Regions from separate parts of the Priestia sp. P5_B4 genome, predicted to be linked through region 3. Evidence: riboswitches for the same ligand, from Rfam matches in the RefSeq annotation. Region 3 holds a riboswitch; each other region holds the start of a gene.
What was found. A riboswitch is a leader RNA that binds a small molecule or an ion and turns the genes downstream of it on or off. The one in region 3 is predicted to bind cobalamin.

Region 1 (4,271 bases), on a different contig from region 3:
AAATGGGTGTTAAATTCAAAATAATATCCGTCATGCGTTTTGCTTCTTCTTCTGTAGAAACACGTAAATCCACGTGCGCTTCTGCATATTCCGGCACTACATTTGTACCGCTGCCTCCCGTAAATGTCCCAACGTTCACCGTTGTACCTTTTTCATAATCTGTTAAGCCCTGCAAGAAAATCACTTGGCGCGCCAGCTCTTCAATCGCATTGATTCCTTCTTTGTGGTGATTACCCGCGTGTGCTGCTCGTCCCCATACTTTTACGGTGAAAATCCCCGCTCCTTTGCGCGACGTTTTTAACGCACCTGAACCCGCCACCGCTGGTTCCGCTACTAGCACTGCTTCACTTCTTTGTGCTTCTTCTTCAATGTATTTTTTAGAAGAAATTGACCCAATCTCTTCATCCGAATTACAGAAAAACACAATTTTTTTATCGAGCGATAAGCCAAGCTCTTGAATCGCTTTAATCGCCCATATAGATTGTACAATGCCGCCTTTCATGTCTAAAATTCCCGGACCATACAGCTTGTTTCCCTCCGTTCTTAGACTCAGCCTCCCCTTTTCCCATACCGTGTCAAAATGACCGATAATTAAAAGCTGCTTTTCTCCTTCTCCAATCGTAAATTTCAAGTGGTTTCCTACTTCTTTTTCTTCTATGATTTCGTACCCTACCCCTAACCGCTTTTGAAACAGCTGCGTTAAATACATTCCACACTGATCTACTAACTCTTTACTGTAGGACGGTGATTCTTTTTTCACAAATCCAATTAAATCTTCAAGCATATCTTGTTCGTGTTCTTTTAAATAACTAAACACGCTTTGTTCTACCATTACCTGACTCAAATCAATTCCTCCTCCAAACAACCCCTGCTGCTTGCATTAAATGCTTTTATTTATTTTACGTATAACTATGTTCTACGTTTCACATAACGACCTTAAATTATCCTTAATTATAATGGTTTTCAGACAATTTTCCATCCTTTAAATACAGATAATACTTTAACTTATTCATAACCGACCGAAAATAGCCATAAACTTCAACAAATTCATACAAAAAAGCTTCAATCTTCAACAGATTAAAGCTTTCGTTTGACTAATTGACATTTATTTTAATATTTTTCCCTTTTGACTTCACACTCACAAAAACAAACATAGACACTAAAAAAATAAACAGAATAACGCCAACCATTTCAAAGTTTACTTCGGCCCATGGGTTAAAGAAAGTGAATGCTAAATAGAACGACACACCATACGCGAGGACAACAATAACCCAGCCCATCAAGCGGGAAGCAGATTGTCCAAATTTACTCGATTCATTCACCATTTTATGTACAATCATCGAATCGATTGTATCTGTAAGCATCATGCCAAACATAAACACTAGTCCCAACAAAAGCGGCGTATACTTGCCTGCGTTCCCTACAGCTAGAGACCACACGGCCGTTTGACTGACCGTTTCGGCTGCTAAAGCGAACAATGCCCCTACAAGAATAATTAAAAAAGGATTCGTTGTTCCTTTTGCGATTTTCGGAATAAACTTCCCTTTTAATCCGCTCAGCTGAAACTCTTCTTCTTTATTTTTAGTTCGAAGCAAATGATATGTGTTTAATGTTCCAATCAGAAAGAGAGAGATAATGGATACCCAAGATGCAAAATGATCGAAATATGATGGAAACGTAAAATTCTTCATCACCACGCCCAGCACCCCGGCCGTGACGGCCACCATTCCTCCATGACCTAGTGAAAACAGCGTTCCAACCCACGGGGCAAAACGGCTGCCCATTCTCCAATTATATCGGGTCTGGCCATCAATAAAAGCTAAGTGATCTGCATCCAATCCGTGCCTGATTCCTAATAAAAAGACAAGTAAAAAAACTGATAAACCTTCCATTTCCTACACTCCTTTTTTTAAAATAAAACGTAAAAAAGCCTCAATTCTATAGAAATTGAGGACGTATCGGCATATGAAAATAAACAGCAATTGCTCACTGCGTACCTTGATACACCGCCTCTTTCCTAGAAGAGTCAAGTGTACAGAATAGGTAGGTCTCCTGGCTTGAGATCATCATTTTCTACCGCCTTCCCCATTTTGAGTGACGATAAGATAGAAAACTCCCTGTTTACAGTGGCTGGACCGCTCGAGATTTGCACTCAATTCCCTGTTACCTCTTACGCTATGTAAGAGCACCTAAACTGTGCGAATGATTCATTTTCTTCCTCATTATACTAGTACCGCTTACAAATGAATAGAGAAAATTCAAATAAAAAAGCCCTGCTAAGCTTTACATGCTTAGCAGGGCTTTTTAAAGCAATTAAACTACTTCTACCGTTACGTCTACGTTGCCGCTGATTGCTTTTGAATACGGACAGTATGAATGAGCTAGGTCTACATATTTTTTCGCTGTTTCTAAATCTAAGCCTTCGATATGTGCTTCAAGCGCTACTCCAATTTTCACTCCTTGATCAGCTTTATCAGGAAGCAGCTGAACAGTAGCTTTTACTTCACTGCTTTTGATTTCTACGTTATGTTTTTTCAACATAAATTCTAACGCGCTGTTGAAACAAGCACTGTATCCAGCTGCAAACAGCTGCTCTGGGTTTGTTGCTGTTGTTGCTTCTCCACCAAGCGCTGGAGGTGTTGCAACGTCTAAGTTAAAGATGTTATCTAAAGAGTGAACTTCTCCTGTTCTTCCACCTGTGTTAACGACTGTTGTTTCATATAAAGCTTTCATGTATAAACCTCTCCTCTTTTTCATTAATTTTATTAAAAGTTTTTTATTTATCGTTTCCGTTATTTAATTGTACGCAATTTAATTTTAAAAAACAAGTATTAAATACATTAAAAATTTCCCAATAAAAAAAGCCGCGTATTTGCGACTTTTTCTTAATAATATTGAGACTGTTCGTCATAAGCTGATTTTCGAAAGATAGACAAGTTGGTAATGGTCCTCATCAGTTTCGTATTAAAAATAACATAATGAATAAACAGCGCCAGCACGCAGCCTAAAACGGCTCCTGTTAACACATCGAATGGATAATGAACGCCAACCCATACGCGTGAAAAGGCAATGAGTACGCCCATGACAACCCACATGCGCCCTGAACGTTTGAAATGCAGCCAAATGGTAAAAGTGATAACTAATGCAGATGTAGCATGATCGCTTGGAAATGAAGAATTTGCGGCGTGATCAACAAGCTGATTCACGTGGTGAGAGATAAACGGACGATCTCGATAAGCAAATAAACTAATCACTTTATTGATAATGACTCCTGTGGCACAAGCACACAAAGCTTGAAATGCTACAACACGGCTGCCGTTTTTATTAATAAGTAAAAACAAGCCGAGTAAAACGATAAGTACATACTGGGCATAATCTGCAAAGAATACCATCAGCGAATCTAGAGGCTTTACGTGTGAGGCATACTGATTCACCGCGTGGAAGATGGTATAATCTACTGAATTAATAGCTGATAACATAATCGAAATCCTTTCTTATTTTTAAATGTCATTAGCTATCTTATCAGTTTCTTGAGAAAATGAACATGTTTTTGTCAGAAGCTTCCTAACTGGTATTTATAAATAATGTATTCAGACTGAGTAGTAAACCAACGGACTTTCGCCCATTAACTCACCTGTGAGTGATCCACAATATTTTTTTGCAAAAAGATTTCCTCTAAAGAAGGTTCTTCGACGTGAACTTGATAAATGTCGATGCCGCATTGAATCAATTCGCGAATAATAAGAGGAATATTTCTTTCTTTTTGAAGCATCACTTTTGTGTACATGTGATGGTATTCAACTTCGGGACTCAACGTACGGAAAAACTGTTGAATATATTCTTTATGACTGCTTGGGTAGGGATCATGTTTAATCATCACCGTTTTTTTCGCTTGATATTGAAAGCGCAGCTCTTCCATTGTACCTTCTATTAAAATGACCCCATTTTTCATAATCGCTACACGTGTACAAATCTTCTCAACTTCATTTAAATTATGAGACGTCATAAAAATTGTCTTGCCTTGATTTTGGAGTTCTCTTATTAGTTCATGAATGTGAAGAGCAGATTCAACATCTACTCCAGAAGTTGGTTCATCTAAAAAGATAAGATCTGGGTCTGCTACAATTGCTTGAGCAATTCCTAACTTCTTTTTCATTCCAAATGAAAACTTTCCAACTTTCTGATGCTCATGTCCTTCTAATCCTACTTTCTTCAGTACAATACTACAGTGTTCTTTCGAAAAACGATGGCCGTTTATCTTTAAAAAATAG
Region 2 (4,271 bases), on a different contig from region 3:
ATTGTATACTTTCTCTTTTTTCTATAGGAACAACACAATATTGACTATGGCGTTACGTCTAAATGCTGAGTCAGCATATAATACTCGCTTGGATTTGTGGTCCAGTTTTTCACCTTTTGATTATAAGCAACAACAATGTTTGGATGTACAATCGATGACGTCAGCATTTCCGCATTAATCAAAGCGGTTGCTTGCTTAGCTAACTGATCTCGCTTTGCTTCATCTACGGTTAAATTTAACTGCTGAATCATTTTTGTTAGCTTATCATCATCAATCCGGCTGGCATTTAAACCACCGCCCGGCAAATAGTTCGTACTTAAATAATAGCTTGCATCTCCTCTAGGTGCAGTGATAAGACTGTACAGTGCTAAATCCCAATCGTCTTTTGCCATTACATATTCATCGCTGTCCTCAACGAGATGAATCTTAATAGTAATTCCTAACTCTTTCGCATTAGACTGTATAAGCTGAGCAATCAAAGGAAGTTCTGGCAGAGAGCTGTATGTGACAAGAGAGAGCGATAATGGCTTTCCATTTTTGATTGTTTTGCCATTTTTAATTTGATAGCCTGCTTTCTCTAAATATTCTTTAGCAGATGGCATACCTCTTTGCTCATTAGCATTATTATCAGCAAAAGGAAATTGGGGTAAAAATGGACCTCGAGCTGCTGCCGCTTGATTGTTCATGATGCTGCTGACAATTTCTTTTCGGTTCAGTAAGGTATCGATAGCTTTTCTTACATTTTCGTCTTTTAATGCGTCATTGGTTTGATTATAAAGTAATAAATGTGTACGCACACTGGGTACTCCACTTACCTTAAAAGACGGATCTGTTTGTAAAGTGCCCAAACTTTCTAAAGGCGGGCGATAAATAATATCGGCTGTTCCGGACTGAAGAGCCGCAACTCGCGCATTAGCATCTTCGTTAAATGCAAAGGTCGCATTTTTCAATTTTACTTTCCCATTCCAATAATGTTCATATCTTTCTAACTTCACTTGATTTCCTTGGTCGAAAGTCAAAACTTGAAATGGACCTGTGCCAATAGGCTTCTTAGCTATATTAGAAACATCAACATCTATAATAGCTGTGTTTGGATGCACTAACTCAGAAGGAAATTTAGGCATTGGTTCTTTTAATGTAATTGTCAGCGCATGACCGTTCGCTTTCATTTCTTTAATATTTAAAGCGTTTTTCATCGCATAACTTTGATCTATCGTTCTTTGAAGAGAAGACTTAACGGCATTTGCATCTAGCGCTTTACCATTTTGAAACGTAATATTCTTTCTTATCGTAAATGTCCACGTAAGACCGTTATCTTCCGTTTTCCACTTTTCAGCAAGCCAGGGCTTTATTTTTAAATCATTGCTGATTTTAACAAGCGTCTCCCCTACTCCCGCACGAACTGCTGTATAATTATCATCCGTATGAGGATCAAGCGTTGCAGATGTAAAATTAAATAAAAACGTCACACTTTTATCCGTTTTCTTTCTTTCTTTTATACTTATGCTCTCTTCATTAGGAGCGCAAGCAGTGAGGCAAAGTAACATAAGAAATATCATAGATACGAGTTTTTTATTATTTATCATTGATCTTTCCACCTTCTATTTTAATACACAAAAAAAGCACTTCTAAAAAGAAGTGCTTGTCTTCAAAACAAATTCAGATAAACGTATCCCTTGTTTATCTTATTTTTGATTCTGCCAAAACACMTCCCTATCCTCGTAGGTTATTGTGTGCTGCGATTTATGGCAGGTCTCCTGGCTTCAAGTCATTGCCTTATACCGCCTTCCCGTCTCTAAATAGACAGTGGCTTTTTGACATAAGGCTCCTTGTTACAGTGGCGGGACCGCTCCGGATTTGCACCGGATTCCCTTTTAAGGCAATTGAAAAACAATTGCCACCATAAAAACTGGTTATTTAATTTAGTAGCGTGCTCTTGAAACTCTAGAAGTAGAAGCTGATGGTGAAACATCTTCATCATCAAATCCAGTGGCAATAACGGTTACCATCATTTCGTCCTTTAAATCTTCATTAATCACGGACCCAAAAATCATATTTAAGTCCTGATCAGAAGCAGACGTGACAATATCTGCTGCTTCCTGTACTTCGTAAAGACTCAGGCTGCTGCCGCTCGTAATGTTCAACAGCACGCCTCTTGCTCCATCAATCGATGCATCTAGCAGCGGACTAGAAATCGCTTTTTTCGCTGCTTCAATTGCCCGGTCTGATCCAGAAGCTCGTCCGATACCCATAAGCGCAAATCCTTGATTAGACATGATTGTTTTTACATCAGCAAAGTCAAGGTTAATCAGCCCCGGAACAGCGATTAAATCTGAAATACCTTGAATACCTTGGCGAAGAACATTATCTGCTTCACGGAATGCTTCAAGCATAGGCGTCTTTTTATCGACAATTTCAAGCAAGCGGTCGTTTGGAATCACAATAAGAGTATCTACCGATTCATTCATTGCAGTAATACCGCCTACTGCTTGCTTCGTACGTTTATTTCCTTCAAACTTGAACGGGCGAGTGACTACTCCAATTGTTAAAGCATTTAGTTCACGGGCAATTTGGGCAATAACCGGAGCTGCTCCAGTACCGGTTCCTCCGCCCATGCCAGCTGTTACGAATACCATATCTGCGCCTTGCAGTACTTCTTGAATTTGTTCTCTGCTTTCTTCGGCTGCTTCTCTTCCCACTTCTGGATTAGCTCCTGCACCTAATCCTCGCGTTAAGGCCGCACCAATCTGCATTTTCACATCTGCTTTAGATAAGTTAAGCGCCTGAGCATCCGTATTAACGGCGATAAATTCTACTCCTTGTACACCGTGTTCAATCATACGGTTAACGGTGTTATTTCCTCCACCGCCGACCCCAATTACTTTAATTCGCACTAATGGCGATACATCTGCATCAAATCCAAACATTCTAAGTTCCTCCTCAATGATCAAAATTACTTTCTCTTATTATCCGAAAAAACACGTGAAGAACCTTTTACTCCTATGTTTAACGCGTAACTGTTCTTTTGTTTTACAGATTTTATACACTTCTCTTTTAACCTTTAAATCTTTACATCTTTATGTAAATTTATTGTTGTTCTAAAATTAGTACGCCGAACTCTTTTATGGTTTTTCCACTCAAAATGGCATATAAGCTTATTGTATCATTCATTTGACAGATGTCTGTATTTAATTTTGAGTAAGATGTGACTAAGAGAATAATATTTTTATAGACAAAATGAGAAAAAGCCCTTAGAAATAAGGGCTTCTCTAGATAATAAACCGTTTTATAATTTCCCAGTTAAGAATTGAGCCTCTCCCATGCCAAAGCTCCAGTCAGCATTACTGTTTTCAACAATCGAAATCATAATGTCGTTTGGCTGAATGCCGCAACTCTCTCCAAGCTCTTTTACAATTAATCTGTAAAGAGCTTGCTTTTGCTCTTCTGTTCGCTGTTTACTCGTTACACTTATAATAACCAAATCCTTGCTTCTCTCAAAGCCAAGACCTGTATCTTCAATAATCATTTCATGAGCAGGATGCTGATGTACAATTTGATAACGGTCGCGCTCCGGGACGCCAAAGGCTTCTAGCATCGCTCCGTGAGCAGCGTCTAGTAATGTTTTTAACTCTTTTTCATCTCTTCCTTCTATTACATCAAATCTAAGTAATGGCATACTAAGTAACCTCCAGCTTTTTGTCTAATATATTATTGCCTCATCATATCACAACTATCATTTGTAAAAAAAAGATATGCTATTCACAATGGGCTCTCTAGTGAAAGAGACCTCAAATGCTTCAATAAAAGCTCAACTTAACAAAAAGAAATGAGCAGTATAACGGCTCATTTCATTAGTACAAAAACATTTATAATAAGAGCTAAAATACATACAGATACAATGGCAATGAGTACGTTCATCACAAGGTTTTGCGAGGATGTTTTGGCTTGTTTTTTCATATCAGCCCGACTCATCTGTTGCTTTTCATGATCACTTTTAGACATCACGTAGCCTCTCCTATTCATCAAAATGTCAGCAGTGTGTAAATGATTTTTGAGAAACCTTGATCCAGTTCTTTTGTATAGACAGCAGCGCATGCAGGTTATCACCAGTTATTTTAGCATGTTTTGTCAAATAAGTGGACTATGTAGCGCTTCAATTTATTATTCACAGCCAAATATATTTAAATTCGTTGCTTTTCTCTTCTTTTCTCGCTATTGTTTGAGAAGAAGGATAATTAGATACGATAAAGGATGATACGATATTGAATAAC
Region 3 (4,271 bases):
TGAAAAAGACTGCTGGCTTATAGCAGTTCCTTTGTTTCATATTAGTGGCTTATCTATTTTAATGCGGAGCGTCTTTTACGGAATGAAAATCATTTTAGAAGAACGGTTTGAAGTAAGAGCAGTAAATGAAGCCATTGAAAACAAAGGGGTAACGATTATTTCGGTTGTTACTTCTATGCTGTCCAATATGCTTGATGAATTAGCTGAACGCAAGTATCCAAATACGTTTCGCTGTATGCTTTTAGGAGGAGGACCTGCACCGCTTACTATTTTAGAGGCTTGTGTGAATAAAGAAATTCCTGTTTATCAAACGTATGGAATGACAGAAACATCTTCACAGTTCGTTACGCTTTCACCTGAAGACAGTTTGCGAAAACTGGGATCAGCAGGTAAACCATTATTTCCATGTGCAATGAAAATTGTAGATGAAAAAGGAAATGAGACCAGCGAAGCAGGAGAAATCATTGTTAAAGGTCCAAATGTTACAAAAGGATACCTAAATAAACCTGAGGCTACTCAAAAAGCAATTCAACAAGGCTGGTTCTATACAGGAGATATCGGGAAAGTGGATGAAGAAGGCTTTCTATATGTGTTAGACAGACGTTCAGACCTTATTATTTCAGGTGGAGAAAATGTATATCCAGCTGAAATTGAAAATGTTTTGTTGAAGCATCCCGCTGTTAAAGAGGCCGGTGTAACGGGAGTAGCTGATGAAAAATGGGGACAAGTGCCAGCTGCATGTGTTGTTGTAAACGAAGACGTTTCAGATGAAGAATTATCTTTACACATTCAACAATTTTTAGCAAAGTACAAACTTCCAAAGTATTTCGTTCGAGTAGAGGAGCTGCCGCGAACGGCTTCTAATAAAATCATACGCCGGAAGCTATCATCGTTCATACAGAAAGGGAGCTAATCGATGATTATAAAAAAAGTACATCTTTATAAAATTGACATGAAGCTTCTTTCTCCTTTTTCAACAAGCTATGGTACGGTGCAGGATCGAGAATTGATTTTGCTTGAAGTAGAAGATGAACAAGGATTTACAGGGTGGGGAGAAGTCGTTGCTTTTTCATCTCCTTGGTATACGGAAGAAACGATTCAGACGTGTTTTCATATGTTAGACGATTTTTTAATTCCCTCGCTTCTTCATAAGCAGCTTCAAAAACCAGAGGATGTTCAAAAGCTATTCAAACCTCTAAAGCGAAATAACATGGCTAAAGCAGCTTTGGACTGTGCTGTATGGGATTTGTATGCAAAGCGGCAAAATAAGCCGTTATCTGAAGTAATTGGCGGAGTAAGGCCTGCTGTAGAAGCTGGAGTGGTAGTTGGCTTAAATGACATTTCCGTAATGAAAGAACAAATAAAGACTTACATGAAAGATGGCTATAAGCGCTTTAAAGTGAAAATTAAGCCGGGTGCTGACTATGAGCTACTGAAACAAATTCGAGATGAATTTCCAAGCATTCCTCTTATGGCTGATGCCAATTCAGCTTATACGTTAAGCGATAGGGATTCATTGAAGAAACTAGATGAATTGAATTTAATGATGATCGAACAGCCGTTAAGTTCTGATGATATCCTTGATCATCGATTGTTACAAAAGCAAATAAAGACGCCGATTTGCTTAGATGAAAGTATTGTGAGCTATGAAGATGCACGTCATGCAATCGAACAAGAAAGCTGTAAGATTATCAATGTGAAAATCGGGCGAGTTGGCGGAATGTCCGTAGCAAAGCAAATTCATAATTTATGCGCCCAGCATGGTGTAAAACTTTGGGTTGGAGGAATGTTAGAAGCAGGGATTTCACGAGCTCATAACATTGCCCTTGCCACACTGCCTTCTTTCACGATACCAGGTGATATTTCTGCGTCGTCTCGCTATTGGGAAAAAGATATTATTAAGCCCGAAGTAGAGGTAGAAGCTGGAGTAATAAAGGTGAAGGGAAAACCGGGGATAGGATACGATATTGATAAAGAGTTTATCAAAACAATCACAGCATTTGAAAAAGAATACAAATAATTAACAACCGTTTTTTGATGAAAAACGGTTTTTTTTATTGAGGTTGTCAATGTTTAGTAGAAAAATAGGACAAATTTTTTAAAAAGAGCACATTGTTCCATCAAGCGTGTCAAAACATGTTATGATGGAATAGTTTGATGAAAAAAGTCGAAGAGTTTTATCGTAAAAAACAAAATTATTTTTGAAAATAGGTTGATAGTTTTCTAAGTTGTCCTATATAATGTGTTTATAACATAACACAATATGTTGTTTTGAAATCCATAATAAAATACTATATTTTGTGTTTTCCAGTGAAAAAGGTGTCTGATAAAAAGACTTAAAAGGGAATTTGGTGAAAATCCAAAGCTGTCCCCGCAACTGTGAATGCTGATGAAATAAGGAAATCCACTGTGAGTAAACATCATGGGAAGGCCTTAAAGTAAAAAGAAGCATAAGTCAGGAGACCTGCCTTTTTTATGTCGTTTTATCTTCTTCGGGAGGTGAGAGGGTAGAGCGAGGATTGAGAAAAGACTTAGTGTCTTCTTCTATCTTCGTTCTATTCGCTCACCGAGGTACGGTGAGCGATTTTTTATTTTGAAGTGAAGAGAGGAGCCATATTTATGGTGAATACATTAAAGCCTACAATTCTACATGAATTAACTGCATATATTGAACGTTTAAAAAAAGAATTTACGCAGCTTGATTTTTCTTTGTATGAGGAAAAGGTTATTCAAACTGTTACAGTAAAGGAAAATATGACGGACGAAAAGGTTGCAAACGTCCTAATTTTGGCAGCCTTAGAGCGTATTTCAATGGAAGAACCCGATTGGACATACGTAGCGGCAGACGTCTACTTAAACGAACTATATCGAAAAGCAGCGGACAACCGAGGTTACGATAAAAAAGAGAAGTACGGTTCGTTTTATCAGCTTATTCAAGAACTAACAAAAATCGGCATTTATAATAAGCAGCTATTAAAAACATATACAGAAGAAGAAATTAATGAAATTGCTTCAGTCATTATTCCTGAACGCGATCGTTTATTTACATACATTGGATTGTTGACATTAGCAGATCGCTATTTAGCGACATCACATGATAAGCGCGTATACGAATTACCGCAAGAACGTTTTCTTATCATTGCTATGACGCTGATGTCTCAAGAAAAGAAAGAAAATCGAACAGCATTAGTAAAAGAAGCGTATTGGGCGCTTTCTAGTCTATATATGACGGTTGCCACACCAACACTTTCAAACGCAGGAAAGAGCTACGGACAGCTATCTAGCTGCTTTATTGATACGATTGATGACAGCTTACGCGGTATTTATGATAGCAATACAGATTTGGCCACGCTTAGTAAAAATGGAGGCGGAATTGGTGTCTACCTCGGTCATATTAGAAGCCGAGGAAGTGATATAAAAGGTTTTAAAGGCGTATCATCAGGAACAATTCCATGGATGAAACAGCTAAATAATACGGCTGTAAGTGTCGATCAGCTAGGTCAACGACAAGGAGCTATTGCCGTATATTTAGACGTATGGCACAAAGACATCTTTTCATTCTTAGACGCGCGTTTGAACAATGGTGACGAACGTCAGCGCACGCATGATTTATTCACTGGCGTATGTTTGCCAGATTTGTTTATGGAAAAAGTAGAGGCACGTGAAGACTGGCACTTATTCGATCCTCACGAAGTTCGTACGCTGATGGGCTACTCGTTAGAAGATTTTTATGATGAAGAAGAAGGCAGCGGTTCGTTCCGCACTCGTTACGCTGAGTGTGTAAATAATGAACAGCTTTCAAGAGAAACAGTACCAGCTATTGAAATCTTCAAGCGCATTATGCTTTCCCAGCTTGAAACCGGAACGCCTTATATGTTTTATCGTGATACGGTTAACCGAGCTAATCAAAACCGCCACGAGGGCATGATCTACTGCAGCAACTTATGTACAGAAATTACGCAAAATCAAAGCACAACGGTCGTAACAGAGGAAATTACAGAAGACGGAAAAATTATTATTACAAAGAATCCGGGCGATTTTGTTGTATGTAATCTTTCTTCTATCAACTTAGCGAGAGCCGTAACTGAAGATGTGCTTGAACGTTTAATTCCAATTCAAGTACGCATGCTTGATAACGTTATTGAGTTAAATGATTTGCCAGTACTTCAAGCAAAACTAACAAACCAAAAGTACCGCGCAGTAGGACTTGGCACATTTGGTTGGAACCATCTGCTTGCCTTAAAGAAAATAGCATGGGAAACAGATGAAGC

Region 1: it holds a riboswitch for cobalamin, as region 3 does, so the genes downstream of both, AC1DRF_RS00290 (HoxN/HupN/NixA family nickel/cobalt transporter) here and AC1DRF_RS00785 (ribonucleoside-diphosphate reductase subunit alpha) in region 3, are expected to answer to the same signal.
Region 2: it holds a riboswitch for cobalamin, as region 3 does, so the genes downstream of both, nikA (nickel ABC transporter substrate-binding protein) here and AC1DRF_RS00785 (ribonucleoside-diphosphate reductase subunit alpha) in region 3, are expected to answer to the same signal.

Annotation. Positions count from the first base shown of each region.
Region 1 covers NZ_JBFULJ010000001.1:60,137-64,407, reverse strand. The annotation lists gene AC1DRF_RS00295 (M20 family metallopeptidase) at 1-865, opposite strand, end outside; gene AC1DRF_RS00290 (HoxN/HupN/NixA family nickel/cobalt transporter) at 1,095-1,892, opposite strand; cobalamin riboswitch at 2,026-2,208, opposite strand; gene AC1DRF_RS00285 (organic hydroperoxide resistance protein) at 2,314-2,733, opposite strand; gene AC1DRF_RS00280 (undecaprenyl-diphosphatase) at 2,886-3,479, opposite strand; gene AC1DRF_RS00275 (ABC transporter ATP-binding protein) at 3,626-4,271, opposite strand, start outside.
Region 2 covers NZ_JBFULJ010000019.1:7,988-12,258, forward strand. The annotation lists gene nikA (nickel ABC transporter substrate-binding protein) at 45-1,586, opposite strand; cobalamin riboswitch at 1,731-1,920, opposite strand; gene ftsZ (cell division protein FtsZ) at 1,923-2,927, opposite strand; gene AC1DRF_RS04425 (tautomerase family protein) at 3,287-3,676, opposite strand; gene AC1DRF_RS04430 (hypothetical protein) at 3,844-4,002, opposite strand; gene AC1DRF_RS04435 (TRM11 family SAM-dependent methyltransferase) at 4,263-4,271, shown strand, end outside.
Region 3 covers NZ_JBFULJ010000002.1:43,276-47,546, reverse strand. The annotation lists gene AC1DRF_RS00795 (o-succinylbenzoate--CoA ligase) at 1-913, shown strand, start outside; gene menC (o-succinylbenzoate synthase) at 917-2,020, shown strand; cobalamin riboswitch at 2,301-2,486, shown strand; gene AC1DRF_RS00785 (ribonucleoside-diphosphate reductase subunit alpha) at 2,620-4,271, shown strand, end outside.